Regions from separate parts of the Pradoshia eiseniae genome, predicted to be linked through region 2. Evidence: riboswitches for the same ligand, from Rfam matches in the RefSeq annotation. Region 2 holds a riboswitch; the other holds the start of a gene.
What was found. Region 2 has a riboswitch for glycine ahead of gcvT (glycine cleavage system aminomethyltransferase GcvT). Riboswitches for the same ligand answer to the same signal wherever they lie in the genome.
Positions count from the first base shown of each region.

Region 1: it holds a riboswitch for glycine, as region 2 does, so the genes downstream of both, CYL18_RS16370 (amino acid permease) here and gcvT (glycine cleavage system aminomethyltransferase GcvT) in region 2, are expected to answer to the same signal.

Region 1 covers NZ_PKOZ01000015.1:15,884-21,215, forward strand. The annotation lists gene bsh (choloylglycine hydrolase) at 1-117, shown strand, start outside; gene CYL18_RS16360 (M23 family metallopeptidase) at 249-1,148, shown strand; gene CYL18_RS16365 (HIT family protein) at 1,165-1,662, shown strand; gene CYL18_RS16370 (amino acid permease) at 1,834-3,198, opposite strand; glycine riboswitch at 3,326-3,407, opposite strand; gene CYL18_RS16375 (nucleoside deaminase) at 3,678-4,145, shown strand; gene CYL18_RS16380 (hypothetical protein) at 4,193-5,332, opposite strand, start outside.
Region 2 covers NZ_PKOZ01000001.1:223,654-228,985, forward strand. The annotation lists gene CYL18_RS01125 (YqhG family protein) at 1-560, opposite strand, end outside; gene CYL18_RS01130 (DEAD/DEAH box helicase) at 538-2,232, opposite strand; glycine riboswitch at 2,414-2,505, shown strand; gene gcvT (glycine cleavage system aminomethyltransferase GcvT) at 2,684-3,802, shown strand; gene gcvPA (aminomethyl-transferring glycine dehydrogenase subunit GcvPA) at 3,799-5,145, shown strand; gene gcvPB (aminomethyl-transferring glycine dehydrogenase subunit GcvPB) at 5,138-5,332, shown strand, end outside.

The DNA.
Region 1 (5,332 bases), on a different contig from region 2:
ACGACATATAATAATTTACAGATCAATGCGATAGATATGAATAAGGAGGATCTCGATAGCACGGAAATAAAAGTCTTTCCATACCGAGATGCGCTAGCCATCCGCTATGAGAATTGATGGGTTAACCGGTTAAAGGTTGCCAGTGCCAGGCCATATTATTCGTTGTAAATCACCTGGAAAAAGGAACCATTCCTAAGTTGAATCGTATAAGTAGAAGGTAAGCATATTAGCGGTTTAGGGGGAATGGGATGATTATAACGATAATCCAAATTGTTTTCTTTCAATTAGTATTGCCGGCGCTTTTCGTTATCACCCTTTGGAGAGGAACGAGGAAGAGTAAGCTTGACTGGCTGGTGCAGGCTCTTTTCACGACACTCTATATAAGCTGGTTATTCATGACGGCTCCATGGGATTTCCTCAGTTATTATCTTCGTTATGTATGGGTTCTTCTACTGATAGGGGCATTAATCTTTTCCTATATGGAGGTCCGAGACAAACCGGTCAAGGTAGCTTTTGATAAAGGGGAAAAGTGGTCATTCGTCCTCTATGTATTTTTGGTGTTTGTATTTGGATTCTATAATGTGCAGGCCCTCAGCGGATTTTCGGCAGGCGAGAAGGCGATTGAGCTTGAGTTTCCGCTGAAGAATGGAGCCTATTATATCGGACAGGGCGGAGCACATGTTCAGCTTAACTACCATCATGCTTATGAAAGCCAGCAGTATGCGCTCGATATCGTGAAACTCGATAGATGGGGAGTGAGGGCTACAGGTATTTATCCTGGGGAGCTTTCCAAATACAGAATATATGGTGAAGCCATCTACAATCCATGCACGGGGAAGGTGACGGAAGTTGAAAAGGATTTGCCAGATTTAACGCCTCCAAACACGAATCCTGAGAAGGCAGCGGGAAATCATGTAATTTTGCAATGCGAGGGTGTAGACGCAGAAGTGCTGATCGCTCATATGCAGCAGGACAGCTTGACGGTTGATGCTGGAGATGAGATTGAAGCAGGGATGAAGCTTGGACTTGTCGGTAACTCCGGCAATACATCAGAGCCGCATGTGCATATCCATGCCGAGCGGGATGGGGTAGGCATACCTATCACCTTTAATGGGAGTTTCCTTGTACGAAACAGTCTGGTGTGGTGAAGGGGACTGATGAATTTTGCGAACGATTACTTTATCAAATGGAGAAACGGTTGAGGTCAAATGCCTGAGCTGTGCCTTAACAAGCGGATTGGTTGAGCCTGATGGCGGGGTAATTGGCGAAACAGCTCACTTTCACGCTCACCAGGATGTCGCCTATCCCATTAAGGGGCTTGTGATTGTGGCATCAAAGCGTCATGTCATTAGTCTAGATGAACTGACTGAAGAGGAGCGGCAGGATTACATAAGCTTTCTGGCGAAAATCAGGGGAGCACAGAGAGCAGCTCTTGGGATAGAGCATGTCTATTATTTCTACAATGAGGATACCACCCATCATTTCCATACATGGATGGTGCCACGTTATCCTTGGATGGAACGATTCGGCCGATCGGTTGAGTCCGTGCGACCCGTCCTGCTTCATGCACGTACACAAATGAATGATGGGAAGAGCAGGGAAGAGATGCTCAGCGGAATTCAAAGACTAACGGCTGAATTGAAAAAACAGATCGATTCCTAAATGTATCATATTCTTTGAGATTTACGGATGGTAGGAATGATTTACGTGCAAATCATCACGGTACGCCGCCCAAGTCCGTTGATGATTGATGGATTCATGCTAAAGTCAGGATTGAATAAATAAAGTGAATAAGAGCCCGTGTCTCTTCTAATAAGACACGGGCTCTTCGCGTTAAATCTTGCTGTCTAAGATTCTTATCTTTTTCTGCTTGCGATTGTATAAGAATAGTAAGGTGATGAACCAGATTGGCGTCAGCAAGAGAGCGAGCCTTGTTGCTTCGGCAAATAACATGATGATTAGCACGAAAGCAAATAGCGCTATGACCGCATAATTGATATATGGAGCTAATGGGGCCTTAAAAGTCGACTTTTCAGCAAGCTCTGGACGTGTCCTCTTGTATTGGATATGAGCAATCAAGATGATGCTCCATACCCAGATGAAACAGATAGCACTGATGGTCGTCACAATCGTAAACGCCTGCTCAGGGATGATCTTACTTAATAAGGCTCCGATAGACACGACAATGGCGGATAGGAATAACGCATTGCTAGGCACTGCCCGCTTATTCAGCCGGCCAACTCTCTTCGGAGCGGAGCCATCCTTACTTAAAGAGTGCAGGATACGGCTTGTAGAGAATAAGCCGCTGTTACAGGCGGACGCCGCTGATGTCATCACGACGAAATTAATGATGCCTGCTGCAACCGGTATGCCGATTAGGGTGAATACACCGACAAATGGGCTGCTGTCTCCATTCAAGTATGTCCATGGATTGATGGCCAGAATGACGATGATGGCTCCGACATAGAATAAGAGAATCCTTATAGGAATTTTATTGATTGCAGACGGGATGTTCTTGCGCGGATTGGCGGTTTCAGCCGCTGATACCCCTACAAGCTCCATTCCCACGAATGAAAAGACGACGAGCTGGAAGGAGAGCAGGAAGCCTTGAACTCCATTCGGGAACATGCCGCCATGGCTCCAAATATTTGATAGGGATACAGTTCCCGTATTTGTTTTAAATCCTATAACTAATAATACAATTCCAACCACGATTAAAGCGAGAATCGTGATGACCTTGATAATAGCAAACCAAAACTCCAATTCGCCAAATAGCTTGACGGATAATAAATTCAGCCCGACGAGGATAACCAAGCAGGCAAATGCAGGAATCCATTGAGGGATGTCAAACCAATATTGCATGTAAACACCGACTGCAATGATATCGGCCATTGCTGTCATAATCCAGCAGAACCAATAGGTCCAGCCTGTCACATATCCAGCCCACGGTCCAATGTATTCCGCGGCGAACTCTGTGAAGGATGTGTATCCAGTATTGGATAAAAGCAGTTCCCCCAAGGCTCTCATTACAAAGAATAGAGCAATGCCAATCAATAGATAGGAAAAGATGATAGAAGGTCCGGCAAGCTCAATTGACTTACCAGCCCCTAAAAATAACCCGGTTCCAATTGTGCCGCCAATCGCAATCAATTGTACGTGCCTGTTCTTTAAATCTCGTTTTAACTCTTGTTGTCTCAAGTTTCTTCGCCTCCGCATGGTCTAGGTAGAATGTACCGGATAAAGTTGAGTCCCTCGAGAAATAAAAAAGAGATTGGACAGAATCCAATCTCTAAAGGGTATTTTAGAAAAATAACAATGCAATACTTGCTACTCTCCTGTCCTTTTGCCTGAGATTATGAATCCTTCGGCGCTGCACATTGTTGTGCAGTCTCTCCAGAAGCCGCTCCTGCCATAGTTTGATCCACGGCATTCAACGCTTACTAGTATCCAGTTTTATAGGGAAATGGTTCCCATTCGTTTTTATAGAATAATGGAAGTCTATCATAGGATAGACAAGACGGTCAATTGATTAAATCCGAAATTGTCGAAATATCCATTGTGAGATTGTCTGTCAATTTTACTGACAAAGAGGATGAAGAGGCATAAGATTTTTGTAGAGATATGAATATATGGACTAGATAGATTAAGAAAATAGGCTTGGATTGGGAGGGCATGATATGGATGATGTGATGAAATATGGGATAGCTGAAGCAAGGAGAACGATGAATGAGAATTATGGAGGGCCGTTTGGCGCCTCCATTATTGATAAGACCGGAAAGGTAATCGCTGTTGCCTCGAATACGGTGCTGAAGGATCATGATCCTTCAGCACATGCGGAGGTCAATGCAATCCGTAAAGCAGGTGAGGTGCTGGGCACGCATGATCTGTCAGGCTGTGTGCTCTATGCGACGGGGTTTCCGTGCCCGATGTGCCTGTCAGCAATCATTTGGGCCAATATTCAGCAGGTGTACTACGGCTGCAACCCAAAGGATGCAGAGGCAATCGGGTTTAGGGATGACTTCATCTACCGATTCATACAGAAGGATTTGAATGATTCGTCTATTCTCCAGCTAGAAGAATTGGACCGTGTCCAATGCATTGAACTGTTTAAGGAATATGCTCAAGCAAATAAGAGCATTTACTGATGAAGAGGAGCCATTCTCACACATGAGAATGGCTCCTCTGTTTTTAATTAAGGAGCGGGTGTTAGCTTGCCGCCGCCAGGGAGGTCGTGTGTCCTGCCATTCAGCCAGCCATTCTCTTCCTCCTCTGAATCGTAATAGAGGGTGTGGCCGTTTGACTCGATATTACGGCAATCTTTTTGCTCGCTGTTCAATATACTGATGTAAGAGTCATCTGTCATATACCAGGAGCTTCCCTTCTCCAGCACCAGGATTGCGCTTCCTGTATGATCGGCATCGATGGCCCCTTTAAAGCAGCTGCCTTTTTTAAGCTCTAAGGAAACCGTGCTCGTATGATCACAGATGATATCTCCTGTTAAGGTTTGTTTATGGGCTTTGAAGGCGATATTGCCTGAATCCTCCGCCTTGATAAGAATACCTGACTCAAAGCATAGTTCGGTATTTATGATAGATACTTCTGCATCCGTCTTCGTTACGTAAAACATCGCCTCGTCTTGCGTTGTGCCCAGAAGGCTATCTTTGGCTGAAAAGCGTGCAAGGCCATTGTTAGCCGAATTAAGCTTGCCCTCATGGAGGATGATGCCATACTTTCCGGTCCCGGTTATGTCTGAGGCTGAAATGGCAAGGGTATTTGTTCCTTCGACGATGGCGGCAGGAGAGGAGCTGGCCAGTCCTAGGACCCCGTCTGCTTGAATGGTGCCAGCAGAAAATAGGCAAGGGGAGTCCTCCCCAGCTGTTGTCAATGTGGAGTCATTGAGTTTGACAACGCTGTTCTTTCCATCCGCAATTACAGCAGCGCTGTGGGCACCATTAGTCATAATACTAATATCTTGGCCTTTAATGGTTCCTTGGTTAGCCGCATAGAGCCCCTTGGCCGAGCCTCCTGTAGTTATGATGGAGATATCAGCTAGGTTTAAGCTGGCATTTTCACCGGAGGAAAAAAGAGCAGTCCCTCCTTCTGCTTCTGAATGGATTGTACATCCTTCTAAATGCCCGCTTCCATTAATCGCCGCAACAGCATTATTAACTCCATAAAGCCTGCTGTCTTCTTCACTTGTTGTATCGCCTGATTTAGTAATGGAAATATTGGTTGCAGTCAGAGTGCCATTACCCTCTATGAGAAGCGTATTTTCATCTGCGGCTGATGAGTGGATTGCTTCATCTGTTAATTTGATGCTTTTTCCTGCAAC
Region 2 (5,332 bases):
AGGCGTCCGATTCCGCTCTGGTAGCGGATAATCGGTGATAGGGTAAATGTATAGTCAGATATCTTCGGTGTTAGGGAGATCGCCTGCATCGTGTCAAAGAAATCTTCCATAATCATTCCGTTGATTAGATTCAGGCCAAGCGAATGGAATTGATCTTTTTTTCGATCACATTCGTAGGATATGTTGACATTCAGGCATAGCCACGGGAATAACGGGGTCTGCCCGTTTGTGATATTGATTTTTTCAAAAAGCCGGATATGGCGTGATAGCTTTCTGGAAACGGCAAAGATTTGATGCAGCCGGGGGGAGCCAAAGTGGATGAAATCCCCCTTTATCCCCTCTGGTGCAGCGCTTTGGTCCGTGATGAGTGTCAGGCTCATCGGGTTCGGAACCCCGCCGGTTTTTTCGAGATAATGCCAATAAAATGGCCGGTTCATTAATTCTTTGTCCATCTCAATCGTCAATTGCACGATAAGATGACCTGGACCTTCCTCTGTGATTTCGCAATGATTGGCTTGAAAGAATTCACTCAGAAACTTATGAATCTCCGCTTGCTGCACTAGCAGGTGCCTCCTTTTTAACCCGCTTCGCAAACTCAATCATCGAAGCGAGATTATCCATCTTAATTTTCATTTCGCCCTCAGTTTTTGATTTGGCGAGGATATCAGTCAAATGGTCCTCCAGGTTTTTGACATCAAGCTTTGTCAAAATGTCATCCAGCTCGCCGACAACTCGTTCGAATAATTGGATTTTCTCATAAAGAATCTTCATGATATGCTCTTCAACCGTGTCCTTGACGGAAAAGTTATAGATTCGTACATCCTCGGTCTGGCCGAGACGATGAATTCTGCCGATTCTCTGTTCGAGCCGCATCGGGTTCCATGGCAGGTCAAAATTGATGATATGGTGGCAAAATTGAAGGTTAATTCCCTCACCGCCTGCTTCTGTTGCAATCAGAACCTGTGCCTGTTTTTGGAAGAGCTCTCTCATCCAATCCTTCTTGCTGCGCTTGAATCCGCCGCGGAAGGGAACAGATGTTATGCCATTTTGCTTCAAGAACCATTGCAAATAAAGCTGGGTGGCTCTGTATTCCGTGAAGATGATGACCTTATCATTAATGGTTTTGATAAGCTCCAAGGCTTTCTCCGCCTTAGAATTCATGTTCACTTCTTCGACTTTTCCAATCAGCTCATGTATTTTCTGTTTATATGCCTCGCTTGCATCCGGATACTTCTCTAGCATATTGCGAAGCGTGAAGTAAACAGCTTCACGGCTGCTGCAGGCCTCACGCTGAAGAATTAAGGAGGAGAAGCCAGTGTTTAGCTTCTCAGGTAACGCATCACGGAAGGAGGCAACCGCATCATAAAGGGCTCGTTCTTTCTCGGAGAACTCGATAAAGACAGATTCTACCTTCCTGCTCGTCCATTCAATCCCTGTTTCATGCCTTTTGTTTCGAATCATGACGCGATTCACCAATTCTTTTAGATAAGCATCATCCTTCAGTGAGCGCTTTTTCGCTGAGAAACGTTCATTGAAACTTGTGTAACTGCCAAGATGACCCGGCTTCAGCAAGGATACGAGGTAGAAGATTTCCTCGATTTTATTCTGGATTGGTGTAGCAGTCAGCAATAGGCAGAATTTCTTCTGGATTTTTTGGACAAATTCATAGTTTTTGGTTTTATTGTTTTTTAATTTATGAGCTTCATCGATTATCACCAAATCATAGGATTGCTCCAAAATAGCTGATCGATGCGGATCCCGTTTGGCAGTATCAATGGAGGTGATGATAATATCTCCGTCCCAGCCATAGCCTTTTCGGTATATCAATGCCGGGATATGAAATTTTTGATTTAATTCTGTACCCCACTGGGAGACCAATGAAGCGGGTACTAAGATGAGGATTTTTCGTGCTAATCCTCGAATCATGTATTCTTTTAATATAAGCCCTGCCTCAATGGTTTTCCCGAGACCTACCTCATCGGCTAATATGGCTTTTCCATTCATGCGCTCAATGACCTCTGTGGCGGCTTCAAGCTGATGGGGCAGAGGCGTGAAGCCAGATAAATGCTTCGGTCCTATTAAGCCAGTGAAATCTGGAATAAGATTATGCTTTTCTGCTTCAATGCCAAGCTGAAAAAGAGAATAGCTTGACCATGGCCCATCCTCATTGATTCGATTTTCAAGTTCAGTTTCCCACTCATCGTCAAAATGAATAGCTGGAATATTGCTCATGGCTGACCCCGTCTTTCCTTTTAATAAGCTTTGGCAAATCCTCTTGATTAGGAGAGGTTTATGTTTGCCACAATGTTCCTGTTGATGATAGGATATAACTATCTTGTTAGATTATTTTGAAAATAGTCCAATCCCTTTGCATGATGTTTAGTATGAACTAATTACATAAAAATATAAGCGAATGAAGGCAAGGGGAGAGACCGCTCGAGCGGCGCCGAAGGAGCAAGCGAAGGAATCGTGAATCTCTCAGGTACAAGGAACTCTTGCTGGACGCAACTCTGGAGAGTGTTTTATCCTATTTGGATAAAGCCACCGAAGGGGAAACGCAAGCTTAATTGCGGTAAACTTTCAGGTATCAGGACAGAGACCATTTCCTAAAAACTAGGGATGGCTTCTGCCCTTTTTTTATGCAATTGGGATGGAATGATGCAAAATCATTGGGAGGTAGAGGATGGAGAATTTAAAGCAAACGCCGCTGATTTCTGTATATGGCGAATATGGAGGAAAGACGATTGACTTTGGCGGCTGGGAGCTGCCAGTGCAGTTCTCAGGAATCAAGCATGAGCATGAGGCAGTAAGGACTAAGGCAGGACTTTTTGATGTCTCTCATATGGGAGAATTTACGGTTAAAGGCACTGGTTCACTGCCATTTCTTCAAAAAATGGTCACCAATGATGTAAGCAAATTGAAAGCGGGGAAAGCCCAGTACACAGCTTTGTGCTATGAGGATGGCGGAACGGTTGACGATTTGATTATTTATAAAAGGGACGAGGATGATTACCTCCTTGTCGTGAATGCTTCGAACATCGAGAAGGACTTCGAATGGCTTCAATCTCATTTAACAGAAGAGGCAGAGCTGAAGGATATATCCGAAAAAGTAGCTTTACTTGCTTTGCAGGGTCCATTTGCTGAGGAAGTGCTGCAGCCCCTTGTACCGAATGCAGACTTATCTAGTCTTGGTTTCTTCAGCTTTTACGAAAATGTGGAGGTTGCTGGTATAAGCGCGCTTATCTCAAGGACCGGCTATACAGGCGAGGATGGCTTTGAGTTATATTGTGCTAGTGAGAATGCGGTAAATCTGTGGAAAGCATTGCTTCAAGCCGGAGAACGTGTAGGACTTGTCCCATGCGGACTTGGAGCGCGTGATACCCTAAGGTTTGAGGCAAAGCTGCCTCTTTATGGGCAGGAGCTTTCTCGTGAGATCACTCCGATTGAAGCTGGCATTGGCTTTGCAGTAAAAGTGGAAAAAGGAGACTTCATGGGCCGGGAAACACTAAAAGCCCAGAAGGAAAATGGAGCGCCTCGCAAGCTGGTTGGCTTAGAGATGATTGACCGCGGTATTCCGCGTCATGGCTACCCTGTCTTTGCCGATGGGGCGGAAATTGGAGAAGTTACAACCGGCACACAATCCCCAACCTTGAAGAAGAATGTCGGGCTCGCACTTATCAAGAGTGAGTATGCCGTTATAGATGGGGAAGTGACCGTTGAGATTCGAGGCAAGCAATTGAAGGCTAAAGTAGTCAAAACCCCATTTTATAAACGTCCGCAAGCAGGAGGAGTGCAGAAATGAATCACCGTTATTTACCGATGACAACCGAAGACCAAAAGGAAATGCTGCAAGCAATTGGTGTTGATTCAATTGAGGACTTATTCTCTGATATCCCGTCAGATGTCCGATTCAAAGGGAATTATGACATCAAGCCGGCGAAGTCAGAATCAGCCCTATTAAAGGAATTGACAGATTTAGCGGCGAAGAACGCAGACCTCAGAAGCTATAGCTCATTCCTTGGCGCTGGGGTATATGATCATTACATGCCGGTCATTGTCGACCATGTTATTTCCCGTTCAGAATTTTATACAGCCTACACACCTTATCAGCCAGAGATTTCCCAAGGAGAATTGCAGGCCATCTTTGAATTTCAGACGATGATTTGCGAATTAACGGGTATGGATGTGGCGAACTCCTCCATGTACGATGGAGGCACGGCGCTTGCTGAGGCAGCGATGCTGGCTGCCGGCTCCACTCGCCGCAAAAAACTCCTAGTTTCAGAGGCAGTTCATCCAGAATCCCGTGCCGTTCTGGCAACCTATGCAAAAGGGCAATACATCGACCTTGAAGTGGTGCCATGTAAGGATGGCGTGACAGACTTGGAGAAATTAGCTGAACTGATGGATGGAGACACTGCTGGATTTATCGTGCAGTATCCAAACTTCTTTGGCCGTATCGAGAACCTTGCCGAGGTCGAGAAGCTGGTTCACGGACAAAAGGCGATGATGATTGTTTCAAGCAATCCGCTTTCTTTGGGCATTTTAACGCCTCCCGGGAAATTTGGCGCCGATATCGTGATTGGTGATGCCCAGCCATTTGGCATCCCGGCAGCCTTTGGCGGACCGCATTGCGGATACTTTGCTGTCACCTCCAAATTGATGCGGAAGGTACCTGGACGTCTAGTCGGCCAAACCGTCGATGAAGAGGGCAAGCGCGGCTTTGTTCTTACCCTTCAAGCAAGGGAACAGCATATCAGAAGAGATAAGGCGACCTCCAATATCTGCTCCAACCAGGCTTTGAATGCTCTTGCTGCATCCGTTGCGATGACCGCGCTCGGCAAGCAAGGGGTAAAGGAAATGGCTGCCCAAAACATCCAGAAGGCGTATTACGCGAAGGAAGCGCTGAAAGCGAATGGACTTGAAATTGCCTTTGAGGGGCCCTCCTTTAATGAATTTGTCTTAAAGCTGAATGGTTCTGTCGCAGATGCCAATCGCATGCTGCTTGATAAAGGCATCATTGGCGGATATGACCTTGGCAAAGATTACCCTGAATTGAAGGGTCATATGCTTGTGGCAGTGACGGAGCAGCGTTTGAGGGAAGAAATCGATACATTTGCGAAAGAATTGGGGGATTTCCATGCATAAACAGGATCAGCCACTTATATTTGAACTAACAAAACCAGGCCGGATTGGTTATTCCCTGCCGGAATTGGATGTCCCGGAGGCTAGCCTTTCTGAATTGCTGCCCGAGGAATTCATCCGCCAGGAAGAGCCGAACCTCCCGGAGGTATCTGAACTCGATATTATGCGACATTATACTGCACTCTCCCGC